Regions from separate parts of the Citrobacter sp. ANG330 genome, predicted to be linked through region 2. Evidence: predicted binding sites of a transcription regulator. Region 2 holds the regulator's gene; each other region holds the start of a gene.
The links. The regulator Fur, encoded in region 2, represses iron uptake genes when iron is present. The targets are predictions, from matches to a motif close to ATAATAATGAGAACNACTATCAA.

Region 1 (7,478 bases), on a different contig from region 2:
TTCAGACACCTACAGCGCAGAAAAACAATTGACCCGAGCTTTATCGAAATTAGCCAGGGCAGCCTCCAGTGAAAAATTAAGCCAGGCATTTCAGTCCCACCTTGAAGAGACACAGGGGCAAATTGAACGTATTGATCAGATCGTTGAATCCGAAGCGGGTATTAAAGTGAAACGGATGAAGTGCGTGGCGATGGAAGGCCTAATCGAAGAAGCCAACGAGGTTATTGAGAGCACTGAGAAAAATGAAGTGCGTGACGCTGCGCTTATTGCCGCCGCACAGAAAGTTGAACACTATGAGATCGCCAGCTACGGCACCCTTGCCACTCTCGCAGAGCAACTGGGCTATCGCAAAGCAGTTAAACTGCTGAATGAAACCCTGGAAGAAGAGAAAGCAACCGATATTAAACTGACCGATTTAGCCATCGGTAACGTTAATCAAAAAGCGCAAAATAAATCCTGAATTATTTTTATCCCGGTTATTAAATCTCCGCGTTTAATTAAGTTATTCCCAGAGGACATTACCAATGAATGCTATCGAACATTATCATGACTGGCTTCGTGACGCCCATGCTATGGAAAAACAAGCTGAATCAATGCTGGAATCCATGGCAGGTCGTATTGATAACTATCCAGATCTACGATCGAGAATTGAGCAACATATTAGCGAAACCAAACATCAAATTACGATTCTGGAAGAGATCCTCGACCGCAATAATATATCACGCTCTGTCATTAAAGATTCCATGAGTAAAATGGCGGCGCTCGGGCAATCCATTGGCGGTATATTCCCGTCGGATGAAATCGTAAAAGGCTCAATTAGCGGATATGTTTTTGAACAATTCGAAATTGCCTGCTATACCTCCCTGCTTGCTGCGGCACAAAAAGCAGGCGATACCGCCTCAATTCCGGCTATTGAATCTATTCTTAATGAAGAGAAACAAATGGCTGACTGGCTGATTAAGCATATTCCGCAGACGACGGAACAATTTTTACTGCGCTCGGAAACTGACGGCGTAGAAGCCAAAAAATAACAAATACATCAGGAGGCATAATGTTTCGACACGTTAAGCAACTTCAATATACGGTGCGAGTCAGCGAGCCTAACCCTGGTTTAGCGAATCTTTTGCTGGAGCAATTTGGCGGCCCACAGGGCGAACTGGCTGCGGCATGTCGTTACTTCACTCAGGGCCTGGGTGATGATGATGCAGGACGCAAAGAGATGCTGATGGATATTGCAACCGAAGAACTGAGTCACCTGGAAATTATCGGCTCCCTTGTCGGGATGCTGAATAAAGGGGCCAAAGGCGCATTGGCCGAGGGGACGGAAAATGAAGCCGAACTCTATCGATCCTTAACGGAAAATGGCAATGACAGCCATATCACCTCGCTGCTGTATGGCGGCGGTCCGGCCCTCACTAACTCCGCCGGTGTGCCCTGGACCGCGGCGTATATCGATACGATTGGCGAAGTGACAGCCGATTTACGCTCTAATATCGCAGCTGAAGCACGCGCTAAAATCATCTACGAACGCCTGATCAACGTGACGGACGATCCCGGCGTTAAGGATGCGCTGGCCTTTTTGATGACGCGCGAAGCGGCACATCAGCTCTCCTTTGAAAAAGCGCTCTACTCTATTCGTAATAACTTCCCGCCGGGCAAACTGCCGCCGGTCGAGCAATACACGAATGTGTATTACAACATGTCGCAGGGCGACGATCCGCGTGGAAGCTGGAACAGCGATGACTATTTCGATTACGTTGCCGATCCACAGCCTGCCGTGGATGGCGGAGATGGTCTGGCGACCGTCAAACTGACCAAAGAGCAACAGGCTATGGTCAAAGCCATGGCGAAAAGAACCCAGTCCGATCCGAAGGTAGACCCGTTAACCGGCGCTGAGCTGGGCGATGGCGAACCAAAGGAAAAAGCATAAGCAGGAGCAACGATAAAACCGTGTGTGTCATGTCCCTGTTGACCCCGTAAATACGGGGTCTTTTTTTAGGCCAATCAGAAACGGTAACCGGCAGAGAACATAAATACCCACGGGTCGAGGCGGATGTTGTCGTTGTAACGACCTTCCGGCAGCACGGCGCCGTTGGATTTATATTTGGCTTCAGTATCAATATCCATGTACCACACTGACATGTTGATCAGCCAGTCGCGGTTGATGAGATAATCCAGACCGACTTGCCCTGCCACACCCCACGAGTCTTTCAGGCTGAGATCGGACAGCCCTGCATTCTGACCGTCATCATTGAATTTCGTGTCGAAAAAGGTGGTGTAGTTAACGCCTGCGCCAATATAAGGACGCAGCTTGCTGCTGGAATCACCGAAATACCACTGCGCCATCAGGGTTGGCGGCAGATGATGAACGGTGGCGATGTCACCGGTCGCCTGCGTGCCCACCTTATGGCGGAATGGCGTTGCCGCCAGCAGTTCAACACCAATATTATCGGTCGCCATATAAGTGAAGGTCAGACCTAACTGCGTGTTGTTACTGACATTAAAGCCGCCTAAATGGCCTAACGTGCCGTCTGCACCTTCCGAAGGTCTTACTGTCGCCGAGCCTGCACGAATAAAGAACTCGCCCGCTTCATGCGCATAAACGCTGCCAGAGAGGAGAGTACTTACTGCCAATGCCGCCACTGTTAACTTTTTCATATCCGCTCCATCGTTATGGTTATAAATGCGTCACGAATATACCTACATTGAAGTAATAAGTGATCTAACCTGGATCACATTAAGCGGCGTAATTTAACATTTATTGATCCAGATTAAGTTAGAAGTGGCATTCAAAATCCTGGTTATCCTTGTTCAGATCAATTTTGCAATATTCCCCTTCTGAAAGTATTTTCGTCATTTTTGTGATGGCAACGCCATCGCGCTGTGGATTTGTTGTTCAAATTACTCTGACTTTACAAAGATATGCTTTTCCATACACCCCTTGATGCTGCCACTGCGCAGTTATCCAGGGTACAATTGCACGCTTAACAACACCTGCAGAACTCAAGGAGAGTGCATGTCTATCACGGCGAAATCCGTATACCGTGACACCGGGAATTTTTTCCGTAATCAATTTTTAACCATCCTGCTGATCTCGCTGCTGTGCGCGTTCATTACGGTGGTATTAGGGCATGCCTTCTCACCCAGTGATGCGCAGATTGCACAGTTGAGCGAAGGGGATCATCTTGCGGGAAGTGTGGGCTTGTTCGAGCTGGTGCAAAACATGACGCCGGAGCAGCAGCAGATCCTGTTGCGCGCCTCAGCGGCCTCAACGTTTTCTGGTCTGATCGGTAATGCGGTGATGGCTGGTGGCGTGTTGCTGATGATTCAGTTAATTTCAGCCGGTCATCGCGTCAGCGCCCTGCGCGCTATTGGTGCCAGTGCACCGATTCTGCCGCGCCTTTTCATCCTGATTTTGCTGACAACCCTGTTGGTGCAGCTTGGAATTATGCTGGTGGTCGTACCCGGAATTCTGTTAGCTATCCTGCTGGCGCTGGCGCCGATTATGCTGGTGCAGGATAAAATGGGAGTATTCGCCGCCATGCGCAACAGTATGCGTCTGGCGTGGTCTAATATGCGACTGGTCGCCCCGGCGGTGATGGGCTGGCTGCTGGCAAAAACACTACTGTTGCTGTTTGCCTCCAGCTTTGCTGCATTTGATCCTAACGTTGGCGCCGTTATCGCGAATACGTTGAGCAATCTGATCTCCGCCGTATTGCTCATCTACCTGTTCCGTCTGTATATGTTGATTCGCCAATAACCCTGTCTGCGTCGCCGGCAGAAATGCCCGACGCGTTTGATTACGGAATCGAAGAATGAAGCAGTTTCTTGATTTTTTACCGCTGGTTGTCTTCTTTGTCTTTTACAAAGTGTATGACATCTATGCGGCCACCTCGGCGCTCATTGTCGCAACCGCTATCGTGCTCATCTACAGTTGGGTTCGCTATCGCAAAGTTGAGAAAATGGCGCTGATCACCTTTGTACTGGTTGCCGTGTTCGGCGGGTTGACCCTCTTCTTCCATAACGATGAATTTATTAAGTGGAAAGTGACCGTAATTTACGGTCTGTTCGCCAGTGCGTTACTGGTAAGCCAGTGGATCATGAAAAAACCCCTGATCCAGCGCATGCTGGGTAAAGAACTGACGCTACCGCAACCGGTCTGGTCGAAGCTCAACCTCGCGTGGGCCATCTTCTTTATTCTGTGTGGGCTTGCCAATATCTACATCGCCTTCTGGCTGCCGCAAAACATCTGGGTGAACTTTAAGGTATTCGGCCTCACCGCGTTGACGCTGATCTTTACCCTGCTGAGTGGCGTCTATATCTATCGTCATCTCCCGCAAGAAGATAAATCGTAAACATCCACCAAACCAGGCCAACCGGCCTGGTTTTGCTTTCTGCACAATCCCTGCCATTCCAGCCATAAATTGCATGAATCATGAAGATATTGTGGAGATTGCCTTCACAATATTGTAATGAGAATAATTATCATTGATATTCCGTATCGCGTTTTTAACAATAGGGATGTCAGTTGATGAATTTGATAACAACAATGTTTCCGCGCCCTCTGGCGCTTTTGATTGCCACAGCATTAAGCGGAAATGCTTTCGCCGCAGACGAGGTCATGAACGACGGCGAAACGATGGTCGTCCAGGCAACCGCCGAAGAAGCCCTCAAACAGCAGCCCGGTGTTTCTATCATCACCGCCAAAGACATTGAAAAATCTCCACCGGTTAACGATCTCGCCGATATCATTCGCACCATGCCCGGCGTGAACCTGACGGGCAACAGCGCCAGCGGGAGTCGGGGAAATAATCGCCAGATTGATATTCGTGGGATGGGCCCGGAAAACACACTCATCCTCATTGACGGCGTGCCGGTCACCTCACGAAACTCGGTTCGCTATAGCTGGCGCGGTGAACGTGACACCCGTGGCGACACAAACTGGGTACCTGCGGAGATGGTCGAACGTATCGAGGTCCTGCGCGGCCCGGCAGCGGCTCGTTACGGTTCAGGGGCGGCGGGTGGCGTAGTGAACATCATCACCAAACAGCCGACGAATGACTGGCATGGCTCGCTCTCTCTCTACACCAATCAGCCCGAGAACAGCAAAGAAGGAGCCACCAGGCGTGCGAACTTCAATCTGAGCGGCCCGCTCATTGACGATGTTCTCACCCTGCGTTTGTATGGCAACATCAACAAAACCGACGCCGATGCAGCGGATATCAATACCCAACAAAACGGCTCCTATGCTGCCGGTCACGAAGGGGTACGTAACAAAGATATCAACGCCCTGCTCTCCTGGAAACTGACACCACAGCAAATTGTTGATTTTGACTATAGCTACAGCCGTCAGGGCAATATTTATGCCGGTGATACTCAGTACAGCAACAGTAACGTCAGTCCCAACGACCTGGTCAGCTCGCTGTATGGTGATGAAACCAACCGTATGTATCGGCAGACCTGGGGCTTAACGCATAACGGTATCTGGGACTGGGGACAATCAAAATTCGGCGTTTATTATGAAAAAACCAATAACACCCGGATGCAGGAGGGCTCGACCGGTAAAGTCGAGGGGATGATCAATAATACCGACTACGCAACCAGCCGCCTGGAATCCTATCGTTCTTCCGGTGAACTCAACATTCCGCTTTTCTGGCTGGTAGATCAAACTCTGACGCTGGGTGCGGAATGGAACCGCGACGAACTCAACGACCCGGCGTCTATGCAGGCCACCAGCGCATCCGGCGTGCAGATTGGCACTGTCTCCGGTGACGCCTCCAGTCGCAGCACCAAAAATAGCGCCACGCTCACCGGTATTTATCTGGAAGATAATATCGAAGCGCGGCCTGGCACGGATATTATTCCGGGGATCCGTTTTGACTATCACGATGAATTTGGCAGCAACTGGAGCCCCAGTCTGAATATGTCGCAGGAACTGGGCGATCTGTTTAAGCTGAAAGCCGGGATTGCCCGCGTCTTTAAAGCGCCAAACCTGTATCAGTCCAGCGAGGGATATTTGCTCTCCACGCGTGGCAATGGCTGCCCGAATACGATCGCCACCGGCAGTTGTTATCTGCTGGGCAATCCGGATCTGGACCCGGAAATCAGTATTAACAAAGAGATCGGTCTGGAATTTAATTACGCGGGATGGGATGCGGGAATCACCTGGTTCCGTAATGACTATAAGAATAAAATCGTCGCCGGGACCGATATTATCGGTTACGCCTCCAACGGGAATAACATCCTGCAATGGGAAAATGGCGGTAAAGCGATTGTCGAAGGTCTGGAAGGTAACGTGGTGATCCCGCTGGTGCCGGAGACGTTAAGCTGGCGCACCAACGCGACGTATATGATCAAATCCGAGAACAAGGACACCGGCAACCCGCTCTCTGTTATCCCGAAATACACCATTAATACCCTGCTCGACTGGCAGGTGAACGACAAGCTCTCCACACAGCTACAGTGGACGCAGTACGGTCGACAAAAACCGCGTGAGTATGCTGAAACGCGCAACGAAACGGGTGCCATGTCGGATAAAGAGATCGGTGCCTACGCGGTTGTCGGACTCGGTGCTAATTATCAAATGACGAAAAACCTGCGCCTGAATGCCGGGGTAAGTAACCTGTTTGATAAGCAGATCTATCGCGAAAACGATGGTGCCTCAACCTATAACGAACCCGGTCGTGCCTACTATGCTGGCGTGACAATGTCATTCTAATCGCTTCAACGCCCGCCTCGCGGGCGTTTCCCCTCTGTTCTCCATGCTAAAATCATAGTAGCATCGCGCCTGAATTTTTTTCCTATAGTCGGTTTTACAATGACAACAACAACGAACGTCCCTCAGGGCGAACTGGTTTTACGCACACTGGCTATGCCTGCCGATACTAACGCAAACGGTGATATTTTTGGCGGCTGGCTGATGTCACAAATGGATATTGGCGGTGCCATTCAGGCCAAAGAGATTGCTCATGGTCGTGTGGTGACTGTCCGCGTGGAAGGAATGAGCTTTCTGCGTCCGGTCGCAGTCGGCGATGTGGTATGTTGCTACGCCCGCTGTGTGAAGCGCGGAACCACTTCCGTCAGCATTAATATTGAAGTCTGGGTGAAGAAAGTCGCGTCAGAGCCAATTGGCCAACGCTACAAAGCGACAGAAGCGCTGTTTATTTACGTTGCGGTAGATCCGGACGGGAAACCTCGCCCGCTTCCGGCGCAATAGGTACGAAAAAGCCTCCGTTGCGGAGGCTTTTCTCTTAGTGCGTCACGTTCACTCGATTTGCGTGGTGCCGTTCAAGCGGAACACAATATTCACGACCAGCCCTGAGCCCGGTTTACCGGCTTCATAGCGCCATCTGCGCATCGCATTCTTCACTTCACGTTCGAACATGTTGGCAGGCTGGGCTGACACGATTTGTACGTTGTCCACCCGGCCATCGGACGTGACATCAAACTTCACTTTTACCCGCCCTTCTATGCGTAGC
Region 2 (7,478 bases):
GAAGAACAAAGATCAACGGAATAATCATACAGCCAATAAAAAACGGGATCCGCCAGCCCCATTCGGAGATTTCATCGTGACCCAGCGTCGCATTCAGACCGTAGCCGATCAGTGCGGCGACCACGATAGCCACCTGCTGACTGGCCGATTGCCAACTGGTGTAAAAGCCTTTATTGCCGGGTGTGGCGATTTCAGAAAGATAGACCGAAACGCCGCCCAGTTCGACGCCAGCAGAAAAACCCTGCAGCAAGCGCCCCAGCAGAACCAGCACCGGGGCAAGCAAACCGATAGTCTGGTAACCGGGGACGAGGGCGATAAGCAAGGTGCCGCAACCCATAATGGCCAGGGTAACCATCAGCCCTTTTCGTCGTCCAATCCTGTCGATATACGCGCCCAACACCACGGCCCCGATAGGGCGCATTAAAAAGCCGGAGCCAAACACGGCGAAGGTGAGCATTAACGCAGCGAACTCGCTTTCTGCCGGGAAAAATGTTTTTGCAATATAGGTAGCGTAAAAACCAAACAGAAAAAAGTCGAACTGCTCAAGAAAATTTCCGCTGGTCACACGCAGTATTGCGCCGAACGTACCGGCGCGCGATGTTGTTTGGGTCATTGAGGTTTGCTCCACTGTCTTATCATAATATTTATAGAGGTAAGAGTTTGCGGTCAGTCGCCTGCGACCCCCGCCTGTTTTCCGCGACGCTTCTCAATTGCCCACTTGAGTAAGGAGGCGCAGCGGTAGAATCCGTGGGCAAATTTTCCGTACGGAATGGTCAAAAAAAGTGCCATGACCACGCCAAGATGGATGGCAAGCAGGATCCCCATCCATGAGGTATCTCTTCCCGCCAGCAAGCCTAAACCGGTCAGACTCGTCAGCAGCAACAGCAAAATAAAACCGCGATCCATGGGTTTTTGTCGCGCATCGCCATGCAGCGGCGAGCGCTTCAGGTTTAGCCACAGCAACCCAGCCGGGCCGATCGTCAGCCCAATCCCGCCCAGGGTGCCGAGCATCACCGGAACGCTAAAGAACGGATAGGGCGCTTCCCATCCGGCAAGATAGTGATAGCCCGTCGCCACAACGGTGGCGGCGAAACAGAGCATAAATCCGTAAAAAGTGAGGTGGTGGAAACGACGACGCATCAATGTGAAAGCATCGTCAGCGTCGTTGCAGCCTTTGCCATGTCCGCCATCGAGGTATTTCAGCGTTAGCGCATTGTGCGACGCTTCGGCAATTTCCGCCGGACGCGGCCCGACGGGAGAAATCTCGCGCCAGAAGCGGATAACCCCTGCCATCAGTAACCCGATAGCCAGTATGAAAACCGAGCCAAACATCCAGGCCAGCAGGTTGTGCGGGAAAATCTGGTAGAAATCACCGGCCAGCGGCGGGTGGAGCAGCGATCCCTTTAGCCCCATCGCGAGAAGTAAAAAGAGGATCAGACTAAAGACCAGCGCCAGCGTCACGGTGATGCCCGCCCGGCGATACAACGCGCCGAAAGCTGCAGGCAGCGCATAGTGTTGGTAGGTTTCCAGACGCACTTGCGCCATCGCTTTTGGCACGTTGATGGCAAATTCATGCGGCGGCGCATACTGGCAGGCATGCAGACAAGCGCCACAGTTGTGACACAGGTTGGCCAGATAATTAATGTCCGCTTTGCCGAATTCCAGCCGTTGCGTCATCGCCGGAAACACGGCGCAAAATCCTTCGCAGTAGCGGCAGGCGTTACATACCTGCATCACCCGCTCGACTTCAGCCTCTGGCTCGGTGAGAATTTTGGCCTCGATAATCAGTTTTTCAAGCTGCTTCATGACGCGCCTCCTTACGTGCTGCCTGCGCGGCTTCTTTTCCTGCGATGCGACCAAAGGTGGTGCCGATGGACATGCCGACACCGGCGGTATAGCCCTTGCCCAGCACATTACCCGCCATCATTTCGCCGGCAACGAACAGGTTCCGGCTGGGGACGCCAGCGAAGTGGACCGCGGCGTGTTCATTCACTTTCAGCCCCAGATAGGTAAAGGTGATCCCTGGGCGCAGGGCGTAACCGTAGTAGGGGGGCGTGTCGACAGGTCGCGCCCAGTGGGTTTTCGGTGGCGTTAGTCCCTGTGTGGCGCAGTTGTCCAGCGTGGTGTGATCAAACTGGCCTGGCTGACAGGCCTGGTTGTAGCGCTCCACGGTATGGGTAAAGCGCTCAGGATCCAGCCCTAGCTGGCAAGCCAGTTCCCCCAATGTGTTGGCTTGCGCACCGGGGAATACTGGTGGCATAAAGTGACCGATTGCTTTGCTGTCGATAATGGAGTAGCCAATCTGACCGGGCTGGTGGGCAACCAGTCGGCCCCAGATGGCATAGCGCTTGGGCCAGAAATCTTCGCCCTCATCGTAAAAGCGTTCCGCATCCCGATTGACCACCACGCCAAGTGACACACAGTCCACGCGGGTGCAAATGCCACCGTCATACAGCGGGGCGCGGGCATCAATGGCGACACAATGTGACTGAGAGGGATCGCCAATGACGTCGGCTCCGGCCTCGATCATAAATTTGAGCAGAACGCCCTGATTAAAGCGGGTGCCGCGAATAAGGAAGTTATCGGCCGGCCATTCGCCGCGGGCATTTTCTCCCCAGGCCTCGCGCAGCCATTCGCGATTAGATTCAAATCCGCCGGCGGCCAGGACGCAGGCGCGGGCTTCAATGCGTTCGTTCCCGGCGAGGGCAGCGACAAACTCACCGTTGCGCAGTTCGAGGGCCTGAACCGGCGTGTTGTAGCGAATCTGTACCCCCAGCTTTTCTGCGCTACGATAATAGGCGTTCACCAGCGCTTTCCCGCCGCCCATGAAAAAGGCGTTGGTTCGCGCCACGTGCAGCGCGCCCGAAAGCGGAGGCTGAAAATTAACACCGTGCTGACGCATCCAGTCGCGACATTGCGAAGAGGTACGGATCACCAGACGCGCCAGCGCTTCATTAGTATTACCTTCGGTGACACGCCAGAGATCCTGCCAGAACTCCTCTTCGGGATAACTCTCGACCAGCACATCCTGAGGCGCATCGTGCATGCAGCGTAAATTGCGCGTGTGTTGAGAATTTCCACCGCGCCATTCTCTGGGCGCAGCTTCTAGCAACAACACCGAGGCTCCTGCCTCGCGGGCGGTTAAGGCGGCACATAACGCGGCATTACCGCCGCCGATCACCAGTACATCAACCATCGTAGACTCCATTACCATTTAACTATTTGTTAAATTTGTAATTAAAATGTATACGCACAGGTTGTACGGCCGCTATGGCGGGAAGCTAAAGAGCTGTTTAGTGAGTGTAAAGGGTTGCGCCCGGCCAACTACCGGTTTCCACCAGTTCACGCATCACTTTTGTGAGGATCACGCGGGCTGCAAGACCGGCGGGGGTGAGTTCATCGTCAGACAGGCTGACCAGAAAATTAGGGCGGCTGAGTATAGGATTGTGAACGCCGATCACTCTTAGCGCTTCCCTCTCAAGATGTGAAATGGCCGCTCCGGGTTGCAGCGTGGCGCCGAGTCCGCTGCGAACGGCGCGCATCAGTAACGTCAGACCGTCAATTTCCGTGGCGATATTCACCTTCAGTCCGTGTTCCTGACAGATGCCTTCCAGTCTGCCACGCAGTCCGTGGCCCTGGCTTGGCATGATCAGGGGAATATTCGCCAGTTGAGCAGGGGTTATGGTGTCATCCGTAATATCCGCCAGCAGGTCGTACGTGCCAATCAGAAACAGCCGCTCTTCGAGGATCGGTCTGGCGCTCCAGCGCAGGATCTTCTTTTCCTGAAACACGACCGCCAGATCAATCTGACGGGTGTTGATCATTCTTTCCAGATTGCCGGAGAGGCTTTCCACCACGTGCAAACGCACGTCGGCATAGTGTTTCCGCATCGCGTCAATAAACGGCATTCCGAGGATGGAAGCGGTGCTGGGCGCCATGCCAACGCTGACGTGTCCGGATAACCGCGCTTCGCGAGCCGCCAGGATCGCATCATCGGCGTGACGCAGCGCCAGTTGCGCCTGTGAATAAAAGGCCAGACCGGCGTTAGTGGGGGTCACACCACGTGAGGTTCGCTGCAACAGGCGGATCGCAAGCTCGTTTTCCAGCCGCGTCATCTGCTGACTGAGCGCAGAGACGCCGATGTCGAGATCGAGCGCCGCGCTGCCCATACTGCCGGTTTCCACAATGCGGACAAAATAACGTAGCTGGCGAAGTTCCATTTCGATTCTCCGGGTGAGGCAGGGTGATATTTTACATTAAAGCAACATGCTGGCGGAGGAAAGTGCTGAATGGGGAATAGCAGGCATAAAAAAAGCCAACCGGCAGGTTGGCTTTTCAGAATAATGCAGATTATTTCGCGTCATGCGCGTGTTCGTTTTCGCGGCAATCGCCTTCAGCGCAGTGACCGTAAAGGTAGAGGCTATGGTTCGTCAGACGAATGCCATGCTTTGACGCAATCTCACGCTGGCGCGCTTCAATAGACTCATCACTGAATTCGATCACTTTGCCGCAATCAAGGCAAATCAGGTGATCGTGATGATGCTGCTGGGTCAGCTCAAAAACGGATTTGCCGCCTTCAAAATTGTGGCGGGTTACGATACCGGCGTCATCAAACTGGTTCAGCACGCGATATACGGTCGCCAGACCAATTTCTTCACCCATGTCGATCAGTCGTTTGTATAAATCTTCCGCACTGACGTGATGGTTATCCGGTCCCTGAAGAACTTCCAGAATCTTTAAACGAGGAAGCGTTACTTTCAGGCCAGCCTTCTTTAATGCGGTATTGTTGTCAGTCATGCGGAATCTGTCCTGTTGCTAAACGATTCACTTCATACAAGAAGTGACAGAAATTGCACTCGGGATAATGCGTTTCATTATAGGACTGCCGTGTCTAAATGAAAACTGCAAGCCTCTGGCAAATGTTAATAAATAGTCGGTATTGCCTGGAAATGAGAGCGCCACCGAAAAACTCCCGCACATTGTACAGGGATGGGCAAGAAAGTTACAAATTTGTAGCAATTATTTTGATTGGTTCTGACTATTGATGCGGCGCAAACATTGTCTGCGCCGCAAAACATCAGGCGTTAATGATGTCGTCGAGGTGCAGTTCTTCGGAAATCTGCTTCACCCATTTTTCTACGCGCTCAGCGGTCAGTTCCGGCTGACGGTCTTCGTCAATCGCCAGACCGACAAAATGATCGTCATCTGCCAGGCCTTTGGAGGCTTCAAAATGATAGCCGGCGGTCGGCCAGTGGCCCACGATGGTGGCACCGCGTGGTTCAATGATATCGCGGATCGTGCCTAACGCGTCGCAGAAGTATTCTGCGTAATCTTCCTGATCGCCACAGCCAAACAGCGCAACCAGTTTGCCGTTAAAATCAATGTCTTCGAGAGTCGGGAAGAAGTCATCCCAGTCACACTGCGCTTCACCGTAGTACCAGGTTGGGATGCCGAGCAGCAGAATGTCATAACCTTCGAGATCTTCCTTGCTGCTTTTTGCAATGTCATGCACATCGGCAACGTCTTTACCAAGCTGTTTTTGAATCATTTTTGCGATATTTTCGGTATTCCCGGTGTCGCTGCCGAAAAAGATGCCAGTGATTGCCATGAGTAAAGTAACCTCTTGAAACTTATTGAAATGGTGGGGGCGAATTGCCCGCAGATAAGGGCAATCATAGCAGAACAGTCAGGTATGCGGAAATAGCAAACGCATACAAGTGCACTCCGTGCTACACGAAAGTGGGAGAAGGGGGGATTTCAGGCGAGATCCTGACCGCGCAGCGCTGCCAGTTGGGCCATCAATATCTCTTCTATCAGTTCACTACGGCTCATCTCACGGGATTCCGCCAACTCATTCAGCGCGTCGACAGCTTCCGCGTTGAGTTTGAGTTCGACACGCTTAAGGCCGCGAACTTTGTCGCGTTTGAGTTGATTACGCTTGTTAATGCGCAGCTGTTCATCGCGCGAAAGCGGATTGGTTTTCGGTCGTCCCGGGCGACGCTCGTGCGCGAACAGATCTAGTGTCGTACGGTCCGTTTGTTCTTTGGCCATGATTTTGGTGACTTCGGGGAAACAATCAGCCAGGCCTCTGCCCGGCTGGATAGCGCGCCATCATACATCAGCGAATGAGGCGCGCCAACGTTCACACGCGTAATCGCGCACGGACGCTGAGTTTTTAATCAGTTAGCCGTTTCATTAAGATAACGACGGATGGCGCGCAGCACCGCCTCCGGTTTTTCGGCATGCACCCAGTGACCAGCCCCGGCAATCACATGCGCGCGTGCTTGTGGGAACTGTGCCAGTAATTCATTGCGGTACGCCTCGGTGACGTAAGGGGAGTTGCCGCCGGGGATAAACAGCGCCGGGTGATCCCAGGCGGGAATCGTCTCCCAACCGACAATATGCGGATATTGCTCCCACAATACCGGTACGTTGAAGCGCCACTCGCCGTCAACATACGATTTCAGCAAAAATTGAATCACGCCTTCTTCATTAAGATGTTCGCGCATGACCGCGGCCGCCTGCTGGCGGGTTTTTGCCTCTGATGCCGTCACCGCGTTGATGGCGGCGAAAATTTCGTCGTGGCGGCGGACGTGGTAATCCACCGGGGCGATATCAATGGCCACTAAACGATCGATGCGTTCCGGGGCCAGCGCGCTGAGCGCCATCACCGCTTTCCCCCCCATCGAGTGACCAATAAAGGTGGCTTTTTCTATTTGTTGCGCATCCAGCGTGTCCAGCAGATCCTGCGCCATTGCCGGGTAGTTCATCACCGGGTCGCGAGGAGAGAGACCGTGGTTACGCATATCGACCTGAATGATGTCATGGTCGCTCACCAGATCGCGTGCCAGTACGCCCAGATTGTCCAGGCTGCCAAACAGACCATGAACCAGTACGATGGGAGAATTATTGTGCAGGTTTTGTGCGGATTGCGCTCGGATATTCAATTTCATGGCAAAGTTCTTTTTTTCGCTCTGTCGGGTTAGGGTATTATGTTGACCATTCTGCCACTGGGCTGCAACCACTTCGGTTTTCTCCGAGTTTTTTGTTCAGCCAGGTTTGACGCTATTCGCCGTTGGGATTTGCTCCTATACTCCCAACGATTTGTATTTCAGATCAGATAAGACACCGCACTGGATTAAGATGAAAACGATTGAAGTTGATGATGAACTCTATAGCTATATTGCCAGCCACACGAAGCATATCGGCGAGAGCGCATCCGAGATTTTACGGCGGATGTTGAAGTTTTCCGCCACATCACAGCCCGTCACGCCAGTGACAAAAGAGGTTCGCGCCGCACAGCCGGTCGTTGCCGAGGCGAAACCCGTCAATCTTGTCAAAGATAAAGTGCGCGCAGTACGTGAACTGCTTCTGTCCGATGAATATGCGGAGCAGAAGAAAGCCGTTAACCGCTTTATGCTGGTGCTGACTACACTTTATACACTGGATCAACACGCGTTTGCTGAGGCGACGGAATC
Region 3 (7,478 bases), on a different contig from region 2:
CGGCTATGACGAATATTTCATTCCCAACCTGCTGGCGGGCGGCGCGGGGATTATCTCCGGGCTCAACAATGTGATGCCGGAGCTGTTTGTCAGCGCGCGTGAAGCTTTTAAAGCCGGCGATCTGGCGGCGCTGCATGACATTCAACAGAAGATCGGCGTGTACATGTCGATTTATGCCATCGGCGAGGATTTCGTCACCACCATCAAGACGGTGGTTTCGCGGAAGTTTGGCTATTGCACGGGGGTTTCACGCAATGCGGGCGGCGAGTTGAACGAACACGATTGTCGGACGATTGATGAGGTGTTTGGTCGTTAAAAGACAAGGCCCGGTGAGATCCACCAGGCCTTTTTTATGGCGCAAAAACAGGCCGGATGTACACAGTGCCATCCGGCATTATGGGGTTATTTCACTGCATTCTGGATGTCGATCATCGCAGCCTTCGCTTTTACCTTTTTCGACCAGATGGAGGTGATAATCGGTACCAGGATTGACGTCACAATCACTGAGGTTGCCACCAGCGAAGTGGCAGCCGGCGCCATCGGTTTAAACGCGGGAACCATTTCTGCGATCAGTACCGGTGTTGCCACTGCCGCACCTGCTGAGCTGGACGCAGCAATCCCTGCCGTACCGTCACCACCGCCAATCAGTTTATCGGCAATGATCAGCGGAATACCGGTCACGATAATCACCGCGACACCCAGCAGAATACCCAGCAGCCCGGTCTGGGCAATCACGCTCAGGTCGATGGTGTTACCCAGTGCAAAGGCGAAGAAGGGAATCAACGTTTGTACCGCTTTACTGAAAAACTCGCGCAGCTCAGGGTCCAGGTTACCCAACGCAAAACCCACCAGGAAAGGCAGCACCGCACCGACAAAAACATGGGGTTCAAACGACGCAATCCCGGCGGTACCGAGGATGATCATCGTCATCAGCGGGCCCGATTCCAGTGACATGAGGACAAATGCCCCGGCCTCTTCTTTAGTGCCGTACTGCTGCATGATGGACGCATATAGCCCACCGTTGGTCATGTCCATTGCCGCAACCAGCGCCAGTGTCGACAGCCCGGCAAAGAATCCTGCCTCCACACCATGCTCCGGGATAATCCGCGAGGCAATCGCCGCCACTACCCACGCCACGGCGATTTTGGTCACTACCAGCGTCCCGGATTTACGCAGAACCGTCCCCGTCGCGCTCAGCTTAATGGAGGCACCCATACAGAAAAACCACACGGCCAGAATCGGCACTGTACCGGTGATCATCCCGTTAGTGAAGGAGCCAAAGTATTTCCCCGCGTCGGGAGAGAACGTGTGACACAACGCGCCCAGAAACAGGGGGACGAGCATCATTCCGCCAGGGATTTTTTCTATCGTGCGTTTAATCTGCATTTCCATCACCTTCCGATGTAAAGATGTGTCAACGATAGACATTCAGCACAATAATAAAAGTGATCCCAACCACACAATAAAACAATGTTTCATTTTTTACGGATCACTGTTTTTAGTTTGATTTTGATCATAAAAAAACCCCACCGGCCACGCCGACGGGGTTCTGTATACGCTACGTCTTGTTAAAGAAGACTTATTTTTTCGCCGCGAAACGCGCAGCCGCTTCATCCCAGTTCACCACGTTCCAGAACTCTTTGATGTAGTCCGGACGACGGTTCTGGAATTTCAGGTAGTAAGCGTGTTCCCACACATCCAGGCCCACAATCGGGAAGCCGGAAGCGCCAGAAATAGCCTCACCCATCAGCGGGGAATCCTGGTTTGCGGTAGAAACGACCGCCAGTTTGTCGCCTTTCAGCACCAGCCAGGCCCAGCCAGAACCGAAGCGGGTTGCCGCCGCTTTTTCAAACTCGGCTTTGAAGTTATCCACAGAACCGAAATCACGTTCGATAGCCGCTTTCAGATCGCCCTGCAGGGTGGTGCCCTTTTTCAGGCCTTTCCAGAACAGGCTGTGGTTAGCGTGACCGCCCGCGTTGTTACGCAGAACGGTTTTCTTGTCGGCCGGTACCTGATCCAGTTTAGCGATCAGCTCTTCAGCAGACAGGTTAGCGAATTCAGGCAGACTCTCCAGCGCCGCATTGGCGTTGTTTACATAGGTCTGATGGTGTTTGGTATGGTGGATTTCCATCGTCTGCTTATCGAAGTGCGGTTCCAGCGCATCATAAGCGTACGGCAGGGATGGCAGTGTATAACTCATATTCATCTCCATTATTGTCGAGCGGCCGGGTGTTAACGCCGCGTAAGCAGTTGGTTCATTATAGTTAATTAAATGATATTGAAAATGATTATCAATGCCGTACTTTTAATAAGGTTATTATGTTTGAGCGGATTGTCGATTATGTGAGCTATATCACCCACTTAACCGGGTCTTTGCCAGAAAGGAAAAATCGCGGCAATCGGCAAAAGGTTATACATCTGCGCAATTTTTAAACTCATGACGTCGGATGGGTAAAACCGACGATAAAAACAATGAGGATGACGTGATGAGTAACGCGATTACGATGGGTATTTTTTGGCATTTGATAGGTGCGGCCAGTGCAGCCTGTTTCTATGCCCCGTTTAAACAAGTGAAACAGTGGTCATGGGAAACGATGTGGTCGGTCGGCGGGATGGTCTCGTGGCTGATCCTTCCCTGGACCATCAGCGCCCTGCTGCTGCCCGATTTCTGGGCCTACTACAGTTCTTTCAGTCTCTCCACTCTGCTTCCGGTATTCCTGTTCGGCGCAATGTGGGGCATTGGCAATATCAACTATGGCCTGACCATGCGCTACCTCGGCATGTCGATGGGAATTGGTATTGCTATCGGCATCACGCTAATTGTCGGTACGTTGATGACGCCCATCATCAATGGCAACTTTGATGTACTAATCAATACCGAAGGCGGGCGTATGACGCTGCTCGGGGTGCTGGTTGCGCTGATTGGCGTCGGGATCGTCACCCGCGCGGGCCAGCTCAAAGAGCGCAAAATGGGCATCAAAGCCGAAGAGTTCAACCTGAAAAAAGGGCTGCTGCTGGCGGTAATGTGCGGCATTTTCTCCGCAGGTATGTCATTTGCGATGAATGCCGCGAAGCCGATGCATGAAGCCGCTGCCGCGCTGGGTGTCGATCCGCTGTATGTCGCACTACCAAGCTACGTGGTGATCATGGGTGGCGGCGCGCTGGTCAACCTGGGCTTCTGCTTTATTCGTCTGGCAAAGGTAAAAAATCTGTCAGTAAAAGCCGACTTCTCACTGGCAAAGCCGCTGATTATTACCAACGTGCTGCTGTCTGCATTGGGCGGCCTGATGTGGTATTTGCAGTTCTTTTTCTACGCCTGGGGCCACGCGCGTATTCCGGCGCAATATGACTACATCAGTTGGATGCTGCACATGAGTTTCTACGTGCTGTGCGGCGGCATCGTCGGTCTGGTGCTGAAAGAGTGGAAAAATGCCGGACGTCGCCCTGTTGGTGTATTGAGTCTGGGATGCGTGGTGATCATCATCGCCGCCAACATTGTCGGGCTGGGCATGGCTAGCTAATCGCTCTGGTGACTGAGATGACGCCACTGACTGGGCGTCATCCCGGTTTCCCGCGTAAACACCACCGAAAAGTAGTTACTGTCCTCAAAACCGCACTGCATCGAAATTTCACTGATCATCAACCGACTGTGCTGAAGAAGATATTGCGCATGACAAACGCGGACCTGCCGCTGATACTGGTTAATCGTCATCCCGGTCTGGCTGCGAAACTGCTGGCGCAACACGCGTTCACTGCACGCTTCCTGCTCGCAAAATTCATCCAGCGCAAACGGTCGCTCAAGGCTGCCAGCCAGCGCGGTGATGAGTTTATCCAGTAACGTTTCGCTGGAGGTTGCCATCTCCGTGTCGGTGGCATAACGGTGGCGTTTCAGCGTCATCACCAGTTGACCAAACAGCAGTTCCGCCAGGTCGTTAGCGAGCGGATCGTGCTGGGTACTTTCATGCTCAAGCTGGCTTATCACCTGGCGGGCTTGCGCCATGCCAACGCTGCCCAACCGCCAGTGCGGCTGCCGCGGGGTACCGTTAAATCCCGGAATTGCGCTCTCCCAACCCAGATTCAGCTTCAGCCGCTCCGGGCAATAGATAATGTTCTGCAACACGAGGTCGTTAACGGAGGTGTAGGAGTGTTTGTCTTCGGCGCGAATATAAAACAGATCGCCACGGGTGATGCGATAGGGACGGTCATTCAGCACGTGCAAACCGTTGCCGCGCCAGACCATCACCAGCTCACAAAAATCATGCGTATGTTCAGCAAACACATTTTGCGGATAGCGATCGGCAACGGCGACGGCTTGCCCGGCATTCGCAAAGAAATCGTCTTTTAAAAGCACCAGATGATTCGCCACCAGCATCTTCCCTGCCGGATGGCGCTTCGCTTATCCGGCCACAAATTACGTCAACACCCAGGCCGGATTAGACATCCGGCATCATAGAACGATGATTATTCACATTCTGGCGGCAAAAAACGTTGATAGTATTCGCGTTACTGAAGTAACGCATCTCGCCCCTGGCGGATGTCGCGCGGTGACCAGTTGAATTCACGGCGAAACAGAGTCGAAAAGTGGTTACTGTCGCCAAAACCGCAGCGATAGGCGATCTCCGTGACGCTTTCATCGCTATGACGTAACAAGTGACGGGCTTTGATCAGACGCAGGCGGTTGAGATAACGCTGCGGCGTCAACCCGGTTTGCTGTTTCAACTGGCGATGCAACGTGCGCAGAGAAAGCGAAAACCGTTCGGCCAGCGCCTCCCAGCAGACCTCCTCCGCAAAATGGTCTTCCAGCCAGGCTATCAGATGATTCAGCCGCGCATCGTTATTTTCCGCCCCTTCCATCAGGCTGCTTTTGCGTAACAGCACCAACAACTGCATAAACAGAATTTCGCGATGGGCCAGGCCGGGAAGATCGCTCTCATCGCCATCCTGTTCCATCTTTGCCACCAGTTGCCGCACCTGTTGGAGCACGCTTTGGTTCACTCGCCAGTGGGAAGGATAGACGCCGTCCAGCTCCTGCGGCAGTAGCTGATTCAGCCCGGATAAAAACTGGAACGCATCGGGCGAGCGATAGAGCACATTCGTCAGGCAAAGATTATCCGTATGTTCATATAAGTGTCGATCATGGTCGCGAACAAAGCAGACCGTACCGCCGCTGATGGTGTAGGGCTGGCCGTTAAACACATGAATACCCGTGCCATGTTCAACTATCACAATCTCATGGAAATCATGGTGATGCTCAGGAAAAGCGGACTGCGGAAGCCGGGGTTCAATGGCCACGGGCGCATTACCTGATGGAAAAAAATCCACGCTGTGCAGTACGGTCATGATGGCTTCCTGAGCGAATGAACATGTCCAAAATAGTAATTAAGGGTTAGCCACCGCACCTTAAATTTTTGACGCGAAACCGCGCAAACACGGTCAATTTTTCAAGAAAGGGCGGGAAAGATCCGGAAATGCGGACGGCGTCACATCCGGGAAGAACAGGCTAATTACCGGAAACTGTGAAGGTTATCACGTTCATCTTTGCTATCTTGCCAGCGGCCAATTTTGCCTGTCAGTAACAAGAAGGTGAGCGTTTACGAGGTTTTCTAGACTGGGCCTAATGAAACTCAGAAGGACCTCACTATGACTTTTCACCATTGTGTCGCTGTCGATCTTGGCGCCTCCAGCGGACGGGTAATGCTGGCACGCTATGACAGTGAACATCGCACTCTGACGCTGCGTGAAATTCACCGCTTCGTTAACTGCCTGCAAAATCAGGACGGTTTCGACACATGGGATCTCGACAGTCTCGAAGACGCCATTCGCCTGGGCCTGGAAAAAGTCTGCGATGAAGGCATTCGCATCGACAGTATCGGCATTGATACCTGGGGCGTGGACTATGTCCTGCTCGATAAGCAAGGCCAGCGCGTCGGGCTACCCGTGTCTTACCGTGACAGCCGCACCACAGGCGTAATGCAGCGCGCACAGGAACAGCTCGGTAAAGGCAACATTTACCAACGCAGCGGGATTCAGTTCCTGCCGTTTAACACGCTCTACCAGTTGCGCGCGCTGGTCGAGCAGCAGCCGGAACGGCTTTCTCAGGTGGCACACGCGCTACTGATCCCCGATTACTTTAGTTTCCGGCTGACCGGCGAACTGAACTGGGAATACACCAACGCCACCACCACGCAACTGGTCAATATCAACAGCGACGACTGGGATGACACATTGCTGGCGTGGACGGGCGTAGACAAAGCGTGGTTCGGTCGTCCTACCCATCCGGGTAATGTGATTGGTTACTGGATTTGCCCGCAGAAAAATCGCATTCCCGTCGTCGCGGTCGCCAGCCACGACACCGCCAGCGCGGTGATCGCCTCGCCGCTGGCCGACAAACACAGCGCGTATCTCTCCTCCGGCACCTGGTCGTTAATGGGCTTTGAAAGCCGAACGCCTTACACCAACGACGCCGCGCTGGCGGCCAACATTACCAATGAAGGCGGCGCGGAAGGCCGTTATCGGGTACTGAAAAATATCATGGGGCTTTGGCTGCTGCAGCGCGTACTGAAAGAGCGTCAGGTGCGCAATCTGCCTGCGTTGATCGCGGCAACAGAGGCGCTGCCCGCCTGCCGCTCTCTGATTAACCCAAATGACGATCGCTTTATTAATCCTGCCGATATGAGCGCCGAAATTCAGGCCGCCTGTCGTGAATCCGGCCAGCCGGTACCAAACAGCGATGCGGAACTGGCGCGCTGTATTTTCGACAGCCTGGCGCTGCTGTACGCCGATGTGTTGCAGGAACTGGCGGCACTGCGCGGCGAAACCTTCAGCCAGTTGCACATTGTCGGCGGCGGCTGTCAGAACGCCCTACTGAATCAACTCTGCGCCGATGCCTGCGGCATTCGTGTGATGGCCGGCCCTGTTGAAGCCTCCACGCTCGGCAACATCGGTATCCAGTTGATGACGCTGGATGAGCTGAGCAATGTCGATGACTTCCGCCAGGTCGTCACCGCCAACTACGACCTGACGACTTTTATCCCTAATCCTGACAGTGAAATTGCCCGCTACGTTGCGCAATTTCATTCAAAACGACAGACAAAGGAGCTTTGCGCATGACCACTCAACTGGAACAAGCCTGGGAACTGGCGAAACACCGCTTCGCCGCAGTAGGTATTGATGTCGAGGAGGCGCTGCGCCAGCTCGATCGTCTGCCGGTCTCGATGCACTGCTGGCAGGGCGACGACGTAGCCGGATTTGAAAACCCGGAAGGATCGCTCACCGGCGGTATCCAGGCCACCGGCAACTACCCGGGTAAAGCACGTAATGCCCATGAGCTACGCGCCGATCTGGAGCAGGCGCTCAGCCTGATCCCCGGTCCAAAACGCCTGAATCTACATGCGATTTACCTGGAATCCGACACCCCGGTCGCCCGGGACAAAATCAAACCGGAACACTTTAAAAACTGGGTCGAGTGGGCGAAAGCG

Region 1: a site for Fur is predicted at 4,467-4,489, ahead of QNN88_RS01270 (TonB-dependent siderophore receptor). Genes of this name have one in related genera too.
Region 3: a site for Fur is predicted at 2,273-2,295, ahead of sodA (superoxide dismutase [Mn]). Genes of this name have one in related genera too.

The regions. Positions count from the first base shown of each region.
Region 1 covers NZ_JASJUI010000001.1:264,131-271,608, forward strand. Annotated here, with positions in the region: gene QNN88_RS01235 (ferritin-like domain-containing protein) at 1-460, shown strand, start outside; gene QNN88_RS01240 (ferritin-like domain-containing protein) at 525-1,031, shown strand; gene QNN88_RS01245 (manganese catalase family protein) at 1,052-1,930, shown strand; gene ompW (outer membrane protein OmpW) at 2,005-2,658, opposite strand; partial or broken gene QNN88_RS01255 (YkgJ family cysteine cluster protein) at 2,911-2,988, shown strand; gene QNN88_RS01260 (YciC family protein) at 3,017-3,760, shown strand; gene QNN88_RS01265 (septation protein A) at 3,816-4,355, shown strand; gene QNN88_RS01270 (TonB-dependent siderophore receptor) at 4,532-6,718, shown strand; gene yciA (acyl-CoA thioester hydrolase YciA) at 6,818-7,216, shown strand; gene tonB (TonB system transport protein TonB) at 7,265-7,478, opposite strand, start outside.
Region 2 covers NZ_JASJUI010000004.1:419,425-426,902, forward strand. Annotated here, with positions in the region: gene tcuC (tricarballylate/proton symporter TcuC) at 1-613, opposite strand, end outside; gene tcuB (tricarballylate utilization 4Fe-4S protein TcuB) at 667-1,806, opposite strand; gene tcuA (FAD-dependent tricarballylate dehydrogenase TcuA) at 1,793-3,196, opposite strand; gene tcuR (tricarballylate utilization LysR family transcriptional regulator TcuR) at 3,294-4,220, opposite strand; gene fur (ferric iron uptake transcriptional regulator) at 4,351-4,797, opposite strand; gene fldA (flavodoxin FldA) at 5,078-5,608, opposite strand; gene ybfE (LexA regulated protein) at 5,758-6,051, opposite strand; gene ybfF (esterase) at 6,180-6,953, opposite strand; gene seqA (replication initiation negative regulator SeqA) at 7,144-7,478, shown strand, end outside.
Region 3 covers NZ_JASJUI010000011.1:84,976-92,453, forward strand. Annotated here, with positions in the region: gene QNN88_RS19715 (dihydrodipicolinate synthase family protein) at 1-316, shown strand, start outside; gene kdgT (2-keto-3-deoxygluconate transporter) at 403-1,386, opposite strand; gene sodA (superoxide dismutase [Mn]) at 1,580-2,200, opposite strand; gene rhaT (L-rhamnose/proton symporter RhaT) at 2,487-3,521, shown strand; gene rhaR (HTH-type transcriptional activator RhaR) at 3,518-4,366, opposite strand; gene rhaS (HTH-type transcriptional activator RhaS) at 4,504-5,340, opposite strand; gene rhaB (rhamnulokinase) at 5,641-7,110, shown strand; gene rhaA (L-rhamnose isomerase) at 7,107-7,478, shown strand, end outside.